DNA from 2 places in the Nocardioides sp. CPCC 205120 genome. Region 1 is predicted to be linked to the other one. Evidence: riboswitches for the same ligand, from Rfam matches in the RefSeq annotation. Region 1 holds a riboswitch; the other holds the start of a gene.
What was found. Region 1 has a riboswitch for cobalamin ahead of ACOACO_RS08225 (FecCD family ABC transporter permease). Riboswitches for the same ligand answer to the same signal wherever they lie in the genome.

Region 2: linked by a shared signal. The riboswitch ahead of ACOACO_RS08825 (nitrite reductase) and the one ahead of ACOACO_RS08225 (FecCD family ABC transporter permease) in region 1 are both predicted to bind cobalamin.

The regions. Positions count from the first base shown of each region.
Region 1 is NZ_JBMCYY010000001.1:1,763,172-1,768,589, forward strand. It holds gene ACOACO_RS08215 (anchored repeat-type ABC transporter permease subunit) at 1-861, shown strand, start outside; gene ACOACO_RS08220 (lytic murein transglycosylase) at 858-1,694, shown strand; cobalamin riboswitch at 1,727-1,909, shown strand; gene ACOACO_RS08225 (FecCD family ABC transporter permease) at 2,037-3,101, shown strand; gene ACOACO_RS08230 (ABC transporter ATP-binding protein) at 3,098-3,967, shown strand; gene ACOACO_RS08235 (ABC transporter substrate-binding protein) at 3,964-5,037, shown strand; gene ACOACO_RS08240 (MarR family winged helix-turn-helix transcriptional regulator) at 5,075-5,418, opposite strand, start outside.
Region 2 is NZ_JBMCYY010000001.1:1,886,339-1,891,756, forward strand. It holds gene ACOACO_RS08815 (precorrin-2 C(20)-methyltransferase) at 1-736, opposite strand, end outside; gene ACOACO_RS08820 (precorrin-8X methylmutase) at 733-1,419, opposite strand; partial or broken gene ACOACO_RS08825 (nitrite reductase) at 2,095-2,298, opposite strand; cobalamin riboswitch at 2,377-2,508, opposite strand; gene bluB (5,6-dimethylbenzimidazole synthase) at 2,540-3,181, opposite strand; gene ACOACO_RS08835 (ATP-dependent 6-phosphofructokinase) at 3,219-4,550, opposite strand; gene cobN (cobaltochelatase subunit CobN) at 4,741-5,418, shown strand, end outside.

The DNA.
Region 1 (5,418 bases):
TTCCTGCCCAAGGCCCTCGCGGTGCTCGTCATGAGCTCGGTCGTGTGCGGGGTCGTCGGCTGCCACGTCGTCCTGCGCGGCATGGCCTTCATCGGCGACGCGGTCGCCCACGCGGTCTTCCCCGGCCTGGCCGTGGCGTTCGTCGTGGGCGGCAACCTGGTGCTCGGCGGCACGATCGCCGGCGTCCTCACGGCGGTGCTCGTCGCCGTGTTCGCGCAGAACCGCCGGCTCAAGGAGGACTCCGTCATCGGCGTCTTCTTCGTCGCCGCCTTCGCGCTCGGCATCGTGGTCATCTCCCAGGCCCAGGGGTACGCCGGCAGCCTGCAGCAGTTCCTCTTCGGCTCGATCGCGGGCATCCCGACGCGCGACCTGTGGGTCGTCGGTCTCACCGGACTCGCCGTGCTGGTGCTGGTCACCGTGCTCGGCAAGGAGCTCGTGACCATCTCGCTCGACCGCGAGTCGGCCCGCGCGCTGGGGCTCCGGGTCTTCTGGTTCGACCTGCTCCTCTACGTCCTCGTCACCCTCGCGGTGGTCATCTCCGTCCAGACGATCGGCAACATCCTCGTGCTCGCGCTCCTCATCACCCCGGCGGCCACGGCCCGCCTGCTCACCGACCGGCTCGGCGCGATGATGCTGCTGGCCCCCGCGAACGGCGCCGCCTGCGCCGTCGTCGGCCTCTACCTGTCGTGGTCGTTCGACCTCCCGACCGGCGGCACCGTGGTGCTCGTCCTGACCGCCGTGTTCCTGCTGGTGTGGACCCTCGGCGGTGCGCTCCGCACGGCGCGCACCGCCCGCGGGCAGGCGCGGGCGTCGGCTCCCGTCGTACCCGTTCCGGTCGGCGCGGCGGGGGACCTCCGATGAGCCGGGTCGGCTCGGGGAAGCGCCCCGACCGCGGGCGTACGGCGCTGCTCGCCACCTCCTGCGCCCTCGCCGTGCTGGGGCTCGGGGCCGTCGCCGCGGGGGTGGTCGACGCGCGCAGCGACGACGGTCGCAGCCCTGCGTCGCCGCCCACGTCGGCCCCCGCCGTGGACCCGACCGCGCCCCGGACCTTCCCCGCGGCACCGGCCGAGCCGGACGGCGACGCCGCGGGCACGGTCGACGGGACCGACGGGGCCGCCGGTCCCGTGACCGACCTCGTCGACGCGGCGTGGGTCGCGAGCACCGCGGCGACGACGGGCGTGCCGGAGCGGGCGCTCGCGGCGTACGCCGGCGCCTCCCTCGCCGTCGCCTCGAGCGCGCCCGGGTGCGGCCTGGGGTGGAACACGCTGGCCGCGATCGGGGCCGTGGAGTCCGACCACGGGCGCATCGGGGGAGCGGTCGTGGGTGCCGACGGGCGGGCCCTGCCCCGGATCCTCGGCGTGCCCCTCGACGGCGACGGCGTGGCCGCGGTCGCGGACACCGACGGCGGCGAGCTCGACGGGGACACCACCTGGGACCGGGCGGTGGGGCCGATGCAGTTCGTCCCCGCCACGTGGCGCGAGCACGCGGCGGACGGTGACGGCGACGGGACGCCCGACCCCGACAGCATCGACGACGCCGCGCTCTCCGCCGCGACGTACCTGTGCGCCACGGGTGGGGTGCTGACCGAGCCGACGGCGTGGATCTCGGCGGTGACGGCCTACAACGCCGACGTCGCCTACGTGAACCAGGTCGCCGACGAGGCCGAGCGCATCGGGGCCGCCGCCGGGCGCTGAGACCGCGGGCCCCGCGCCCCGCGACGCCGTGCTACGTTCCGGACCGAGTCGATCGCATCCTGAGGGATGCCAGGGAACACCGGTGGGAATCCGGGACTGGCGCGCAGCGGTGAGGGAGACGGCGACACCAGGTGCCACTGGGGCGGGAGCCCTGGGAAGGCGGTGTCGTCGGACGATCCCGAGTCCGAAGACCTGTCGGCTCACGTGTTCGACAGCGGGCCCTCGCGCACAGGGCCCCGGACCCGAGAGGCCTCCCGCGGTGGACCCGTCACCTCGTCCTGCTCGCCCCGCCCGCAGGGGCGCCCCCGGCCCTGCCCCCGAGCCCGCCCGCGGCCGCACCCCGTGAGCCACGGGAAGCGGACCCGGACCGCGCGTCCCCGCCGCCGGCTGCCGTTCTGGCCGCTCACCCTCGTCCTGGCTGCGGCCGCGCTCGCCAGCGTCGTCGTCTCCCTGGCGTTCGGCTCCGAGGCGATCCCCGTGGGGGAGGTCGTGTCCGCGGTGACCGACCGCCTGACCGGGCGCGAGCCGGGCCGCTGGGACGTCATCGTGTGGGAGCTCCGGCTGCCGCGGGCGCTCCTGGCGTTCGTCGTGGGCGCGGGCCTGGCGGTCGCCGGCGCGGGCATGCAGACGCTGGTGCGCAACCCGTTGGCCGACCCCTACCTGCTCGGGATCAGCTCGGGCGCGTCGGTCGGCGCCACCGCGGTCATCACGATGGGCGTGCTCGGCGCGCTCGGCATCTACGCGATCTCTGTCGGAGCCCTGCTGGGCGCCCTCGTGGCGGCGCTGCTCGTCTGGCTCGTGGCGACCGCACAGGGCGGGCTGACGCCGCTGCGCCTCGTGCTCTCCGGGGTCGTGCTGTCCTCCGGGCTGTCGGCCATCGCCTCGTTCCTCGTCTTCCTCAGCGACGACCCGCGCGCCGCCAACTCGGTGATGTTCTGGATGCTCGGGAGCGTCGGTGGCGCCACCTGGGAGAAGCTCTGGATCCCCGCCCTCGTCGTCGTCGTGGCCGCCGTGGCGATGGTCGCGATCCACCGGTGGATGGATGCGCTGGCCGCGGGACCCGAGACCGCCTCGGCGCTGGGCGTGAGCGTCACCGGTCTCCGCACGGCCCTCTTCGTCGGCCTCGCGGTGCTCGTCGGCGTGCTCGTCGCCGTCAGCGGGGGCATCGGCTTCGTCGGCCTGATCGTGCCCCACGCGGCGCGGCTGGTCGTCGGGGCGCAGCACCGGGTGGTGCTGCCCGTGGCGGCGCTCGGCGGCGGCCTGTTCCTCCTGTGGGTCGACGTGGTGGCCCGCCTCGCGGTGCGGCCGCAGGAGATCCCGCTGGGGGTCGTGACCGGCGTCGTCGGCGCGCCGCTCTTCCTGCTGCTGATGGGCCGGGGCCGCTACGAGTTCGGGGGCGGCCGGTGAGCCCGGACCACGGCCCCGACGGCGGGGCCGGCGGCGGGCCCGACCTGGCCCTGCGCCTGCGGGGCGTCACCGCCCGCCTCGGCGGTCGGGAGGTGCTGCGCGACGTGCACCTCGACGTGCCGCGGGGACGCCGGCTCGGCATCGTCGGCGTGAACGGCGCCGGCAAGACGACCCTCCTGCGGGTGCTGGCCGGGGTGCTCCACCCCGGCGCCGGGGACGTGCTGATCGCGGACGCCGCCGGACGGCTCGAGGACAGCCACGACGTCCCCATCCGGGAGCGCGCCCGCCGCCTGGCCTACGTGCCCCAGGAGGAGGTGGTCGCGGCCGAGCTGCTCGTCGGCGAGATGGTGGCGCTCGGCCGCGTCCCGCGCGCCCGCCCGTGGTCCCGCGGGGGTACGGCGGAGCGCGAGGTGGTGCTCGCCTCCCTGGCCGCCGTGGGGCTCGCGGACCGGGTCGACGACCCCTGCGACCAGCTCTCCGGCGGCGAGCGGCGTCGTGCGGTGCTGGCCCGCGGCCTGGCCCAGCAGTGCCCGGTGATGCTCCTCGACGAGCCCACCAACCACCTCGACGTCGCCTGGCAGCTGCGCCTGCTGGAGGTGCTCGCCGAGCGCGCCGAGACCCTCGTCGCCACCGTCCACGACCTCGACCTGGCGCTGCGCTTCTTCGACCTCCTGGCCGTCGTCGGCTGGGCCGAACCCGAGCAGCGCGGCTCCGGGCCCGCCGGGCTCGTCGCCGTCGGCCGTCCCGAGGACGTGCTGAGCGCGCCGAACGTGGCGGCCCACTTCGGGGTCGGGTCGACGCAGGTCGCCCACCCCCACCTCGACCAGTCCCACCTCCTGATCCACCCCCGGAAGGACCACCCGTGAGCAGCAGCCCCGCCCGCCGCGTCGGCGTCGTCTCCCTCGCCCTCGGTGCCTCGCTGCTCGGCGGGTGCGGCTCCGACGGCGCCGCCCCGGCGGCGGGGGGCGGGATCACCGTGGAGAACTGCGGGGAGGACCTCACCGTCGCCGAGCCCGTCACCGAGCTCTACGCCTACGACGGCGGGATCATCTCGATCGCCCTCGCCGCGGGTGCGCGCGACGAGCTCGTCGCCGTCACCGGCGTCGAGCGCGACCAGGACGTGCTCGAGCTCGCCTACCCCGACGACCGCGTCGACGACCTCCGGGTCGTGGGCGACCAGTTCCCGACGCTCGAGAACGTGCTGGCCGTCGACCCGCAGCTGATGTTCGCCGGGTGGGGCTACGGGTTCAGCGAGGCCCGCAACCTCGTGCCCGAGATGGTCGAGGAGCACGGCATCGCGACGTACCTGCTGAGCGAGACCTGCCAGCAGGGCGACGGCGGCCGCGGCACGATGGACGCCTGGACGGCGCTGACGACCGACCTGCGCAACATCGGCGAGCTCACCGGCCACGCCGCGACCGCCGAGCGGGTCGTCGCCGACATCGAGGCCCGCCGTACCGCGCTGGAGCAGGCGCCGCAGCCCGAGGAGGCCCCGACGGCGTTCCTCTTCGACTCCGGCACCGACGCGATCTTCACCTCGGGCTCGTACGGCGGGCCCCAGGCGATCTTCGACGCCGCGGGCGTCACGAGCGCCACGGCCGACGTCGACGACACGTGGACCGAGGTCGGCTGGGAGACGCTGGCCGCCGCCGACCCCGACGTCATCTTCTTCGTCGACTACCCGGGGCAGTCGTTCGAGGACAAGGTCGAGGTGCTCCGCTCCAACCCGGCCTCGCGCGACCTCGCCGCGGTGCGCGAGGAGCGGTTCGTGAACCTGCCCTACGCGCTGTGGGTCTCGGGCCCGCTCAACATCGACGCCGCCGAGTGGGTACGACGCGCGGTCGAGCACTTCGGGTTCGCCCCGGAGTCGGGCATCGAGCCGACGCTCGACATCACGGCGCTCGACGAGCTGCCCGGGAACGACTGGGTCGACTGACCGGGGTCCCGGCGGTCGCGGCGGGGGAGCGGCCGGGCTAGGGCCGCTGCAGCCCGCGGCGGCGCATGTGCTCGGCGGCCTCGATCGCGTCGTCGACGAACCGCTCGGTCAGGGCGGTGAGGGTGGCGACGTCCTCCTCCGACCACGAGGCGAGCACCTCGCGGATCATGTCGTCGCCCAGCGCGTAGACGTGGCGTGCCGCCTCGGTGCCCGCGTCGGTCAGGCTGACGAGGGTCGCCCGGGTGTCCGAGGGGTCGGTGGCCCGCTCCACGAGCGCCGCCCGCTCGAGCCGCCCGACGATCTTGCTGACGTTGGAGGCGCCGGTCCCGAGCGCCTCGGCGAGGGCGGAGGGCCGCATCGGGCCCCACGCGAGCAGGTGGC
Region 2 (5,418 bases), 120 kb from region 1:
ACGGCACCGTGTCGGGGTCGACGTCGACGACGCGCAGGTGCCGCTCGGAGGCCATGGAGGCCCGCTCGACGTAGACGGCGTGCTCGAGCCGGCCCGCGGCGGCGAGCGCGCGCCGTACCGCGGGGAAGCGTCGGCCGAGCTTCATGATGATCGCGCCGTCGGTGTCGGCGAGGCGCCGGGCGAGCTCGGTCTCGGGCAGCGTGCCGGGCAGGATCGTCAGCACGTCGGTCTGGCGCACGAGCGGCGCGGCGACGGTCGCGGTGGCCGCGGCGAAGGCCGGCACGCCGGGCACGACCTCGGTCGAGAAGCGCTCGGACAGGGCGTCGTGCATGTACATGTACGACCCGTAGAACATCGGGTCGCCCTCGGCGAGCAGCACGACGTCGCGGCCCGCCTCGAGGTGGGCGGCCAGCCGCGCGGCGGACTCGAGGTAGAAGTCGGCCATCGCGCCGGCGTACCCGCCCGGGTGGTCGGTCGCTCCCGTGGTGACGGGGTAGACGAGCTCCTCCTCGATCGCGCCGGCCGGGATGAGGTCGGCGGCGATGCGGCGCGCGTTGGACTGCTTGCCCCGCCCGGCGTGGAACGCGACGACGTCGGCGGCCGCGATGAGCCGCGCCGCCTTCAGCGTCACCAGCTCGGGGTCGCCGGGCCCGACGCCGACGCCGTGGAAGCGGCCCGGGGGTACGTCGAGCGGGCTGCCGGTGGTGGTGCCGGTGGTGGTGCCGGGGGTGCTCACTCCGCCTCCTGGGCGATCGCGTTGAGGGCCGAGGCGGTCATGGCTGAGCCGCCGCGGCGCCCGTGGACGGTGAGGAACGGCAGGTCGTGCGCGCCGGCCCAGGCGGCGAGCGCCTCCTTCGACTCAGCGGCGCCGATGAAGCCGACCGGGCAGCCGACGACCGCGGCGGGCGGCGGGCACCCGTCGGCGAGCAGCTCGAGCAGGTGGAACAGCGCGGTGGGGGCGTTGCCGATCGCGACCACCGAGCCGGGCAGCCGGTCGGCCAGCAGCGACAGCGCGGCCGCGGACCGGGTGGTGCCCCAGGCCGCCGCGAGCCCGCCGACGCGGGGGTCGCGCAGCGCGCACAGCACCTCGTTGGCGGCGGGGAGGCGGGCCCGGGTCACGCCGGTGGCCACCATGTGGGCGTCGGTGATGATCGGTGCGCCCGCGGCGAGCGCCGACCGCGCCGCGCGCACGAGCTCGGGGTGCACGACGACGGAGGGGGCGAGGTCGGTCTGCCCGGTGCCGTGCACCATGCGCACGACGACGCGCTCGACGTCCGGGTCGGGCTCCCCGTCGGTGCCGCGGGGCAGGTGGTCGAAGCCCCCGGCGGCCCGCACCTCGCGGCGGATCGTGGCGAAGGAGTCGACGTAGATCGCCGCCCCCGAGCCCTCGTAGGCGTAGCGCCGGGTCGGGCGCCGCAGCTCCGCGGCGGCCGCGGGCGCGACGACGACGGGCAGCAGCAGGGAGCGCCACGGGGTGACGACGACGGGCGCGTCGTCCGGCAGGCCGTCGAGCAGCCGGGCCGCCACGGCGGGGGTGAGCACCCCGTCGGGCACCGCGACGTGGTCGTGGCTCCCGCCCACCGGCCCGTACGGCGGGGGCTCGGCCGCCGCGGGCACCCGCGGGTCCGGCTCGCCCGCGGGCAGGGGGAGGGGCGCCTCGAGCTCGTCGACGTGCCACGGGGCCTCCGGGCCCTCGCCGCGGGCGACGAGGAACTCGTGGGCGACGCCCAGCAGGGCGGGCACGGCGCCCTCGAGCGGCACGACCGGTCCCCAGCCTGCGGCGCCCCAGCGCACCTGGGCGGTGGTCGCGTCGAGCGCGACGAGACCGACGTCGGTGGGGCGGCCGAGCACGTCGCCGCGGCCGTCGTCGAGCACGAACAGGAAGCGGGCCGACAGCCCGGCCAGGGCCGGGTCGGCGCGCAGGGCCTCGTCGAGCGCCCGGGCGACGGGGCGCAGGTCGGCCCGCCCGCCCTCGACGCCCGTGAGCGGGGAGACGAGCACGTTGCGCACGAGCTCGTGGCTGCGCGAGGGGAGCAGGCCGGTGGCCTCGATGGCGGCGTCGGCCGCGGGGAGGAGCTGCCCGTCGGCGAGCGCGAGGCCCCGCAGCTGGAGGTTGGCCCGTCGGGTCAGGTGCACGTCGCCGTCGCCGTGGGCGGCGGCGACCCGGCCGACGGCCCGCAGCGTGCCCGCGTCGGTAGCGCCGCCGACGAGCCGCAGCCGCACGAGGCCGCCGTCGTCGGCGGGCCAGGGGCGGGCGACGCCGGGGCACAGGTCGGTGCGCGTGCGGGTGACGACCATGGGGAACCTCGTCCGTGCCGGGGCTCGTCACGCGGAGCCCGTCCTCGACACCGGTGGCGGGCGCCACCGGGTGCCAGCAGGTCTTCGGGCTCGGGGTCCGCCGGCCGGGACGCCTTCCCAGGGGGATCGCCCCCAGTGGCTCCTCACGAGGAGGTCCCGCCCGTCACCCACACCGCTGCGCGTCAGCCCCGGAGTCGCACCGGGTTCCCTGCCCCTCGCGGGGTCGACTGGCGCGGCGAGACTACCAACCGTCGGAGGTGACGAAGTCCGCGAGCGGCCGGGCGGTCGTCCAGCCGTCGAGCTCGAGCGTCGGCCGCTCGTCGAAGCGGGGCGTCGGGCCCAGGCAGAGCACCGCCACGGGCTCGGCGCCGTCGGGCATGCCGAGCAGCTCCGCGAGGGCCGCGGGGTCGAACAGCGACACCCACCCCATGCCGAGCCCCTCGGCCCGTGCGGCGAGCCACAGGTTCTGGATCGCGCAGGCCACCGACGCCAGGTCCATCCGCGGCATGGTGCGCCGGCCGAAGACGTGCTGCTCCCGGCCCTCGCGCAGGGCGACGACCAGCAGCTCGGCGCACTCGCGGACGCCCTCGACCTTGAGGCGCAGGAACTCGGCGGCGCGCTCGTCGAGCGCGGCGGCGGTCGCGTGCCGCTCGGTCTCGACGAGGGCGTGGATGCCCTCGCGCAGCTCCGGTCGCGTGATCCGCACGAACCGCCACGGCTGCATGAGCCCGACGCTCGGCCCGGCGTGGGCGGCCGCGAGCAGCCGCGCCAGCACGTCGTCGGGCACGGTCGCGCCCGGCACGAACCGGCGCACGTCGCGGCGCTCGCCGATCACGCGGTAGACGGCGGCGCGCTCGGGGTCGCTGAAGGCGTGGGGGGTCACGGGCGGGGAGGGTACGCCGTCGGCGCCGGGGAGCACCTCAGAGCATCTGGCGCGGCTGGGCCGTCGACTCGAGCACGCTGAGCCACAGGTCGCCGTCGGGGGAGACGCTGTGGGCCCGCTTCGTCACGGCCGGGATCGGCACGTTGACGAAGCGGTGCTTGCGCCGCCCGACCACCACGTCGGTGCGGCCCGACATCGCGGCGTGCACGGCGCTCTGCGCGAGGCGCGCGCAGTAGACGGCGTCGGCCGGGTCGGCGGGCACCGACCGGATGAAGTAGCCGGGGTTGAAGTAGCGCAGCGTCGCCTCCTCGCCGTGCTCGGCGAAGTCGTCGCGGATGCGCTCGCGCAGGTAGCGGCCCGGGTCGCCCAGCACCTGGTTGCCCGACGCGTCGGTCGCGTCCGCCGCCGCCTCGCCACCGGGCAGCAGGTGCGGACCGACGCCCTCGGCGACCACGATCACGGCGTACCCGCGGTCGGCGACGCGGTGGCGCACGTGGGCGAGCAGGCCGTTGTCCCCCTCGAGGGTGAAGGGCACCTCGGGGATGAGCACGAAGTTCGCGGTCTGGGCGGCCAGCGCCGAGTAGCAGGCGATGAAGCCGGCGTGGCGGCCCATCGTCTGCACGATGCTGACGCCGTTGACCGCGGCCTGCGCCTCGACCTTCGCCGCGGTGATCGACTGCGCGGCCCGGGCGAAGGCGGTCTGGAAGCCGAAGCTCTGCCCGATGTGCGGGATGTCGTTGTCGATCGTCTTGGGCACGCCGACGATCGCGATCGGCAGGCCGCGGCGCGCGCACTCCTCGTGCAGGGCGTGGGCGCCGCGCATCGAGCCGTCGCCGCCGACGACGAAGAGGATGTCGATGTCGTGCGCCGCGAGGGTGTCGACCATGACGCCGGGATCGCGGGCGCCGCGCGAGGAGCCCAGCACAGTGCCGCCGCGCTCGTGGATGTCGGCGACGTAGTCGCGGGTGAGCGCCACCGGCTCCAGCCCGCTCGCGGGGTCGAGACCGGCGTACCCGTTGCGGAACCCGACGACGTCGGTGACGCCGTAGTGGTCGTCCAGCGAGCGCACGAGCGCGCGGATCACGTTGTTGAGGCCGGGGCACAGCCCGCCGCAGGTGATGACGGCGGCGCGGGTGCGCGACGGCTCGAAGAAGATGCGGGCGCGGGGGCCGCCGGCCTCGAAGGTCGGCAGCTCCTCGCGCGGGACGCGGCGGGCGTCGATGAGCGCGAGGGTGTCGTCCATGAGGATCCGGTCGCCCTCGGCGACGTAGTACTGGTTCGTGGTCCGGCCCTCGACGTAGGAGGCGAGGGGGGACTCGACCGTCGGCTCGCCGAGGGTCCTGACCTGGAGGTCCGCGAGGGTCACCACGTGCCGAACCCTAGTGGCCCGTGCCCTAGGCTGCCGACGACCTTCCGCCGACGGACCCAGGAACCCGGCGCGACTCCGGGGCGGTTCCGCCACTGTGACCCCCACGACGCCGAACGGCGGCGCGGGCCAGCCAGACACTGACCGCCGGCGGTCCTGACCCGACGGGGCGAAAACCCCGAGGAGGAACCCCGTGACCCGCATCGCGCTCGTCTCGACGTCCGACACCGACCTGCTCTCCGCCCGCGCCAGCGGCGTCGAGTTCACGGTCGCGAACCCCTCCCGCTCGGCGCACCAGGAGATGGCCGACGCGCTCGCGGAGGCCGACCTCGTCGTGGCCCGCATCCTCGGCTCGCCGCAGGACCTCTGCTCCGGGTTCCGCCGCATCGTCGGCACCGGCGTCCCCACCGTGGTGCTCGGCGGCGAGCAGACCCCGAGCGCGGAGCTCATGGAGCTCTCGACGGTGCCGGTGGGCGTGGCCGCGGAGGCGCACCGCTACCTCGCCGAGGGCGGGCCGGAGAACCTCCGCCAGCTGCACGCCTTCCTCTCCGACACGGTCCTGCTGACCGGCGAGGGCTTCGAGCCCCCGGCCTCGCTGCCGGCGTGGGGCTGGGCGGAGCGCCCGCAGGAGGCCGCCGCCCTCGCCGAGGCGGGCGACCGGGCGCGGATCGGCATCCTCTACTACCGCGCGCACCACGCCTCGGGGAACACCGCGTTCGCCCACGCGCTGGCCGACGCCGTCGACGCCACGGGCACCGCCGTGGGCCTGCCGGTCTACTCCTCCTCGCTGCGCTCGGCCCCCGACGACCTGTACGACGCGCTGGGCTCCCTCGACGCGCTCGTGGTCACCGTGCTGGCCGCCGGTGGCTCG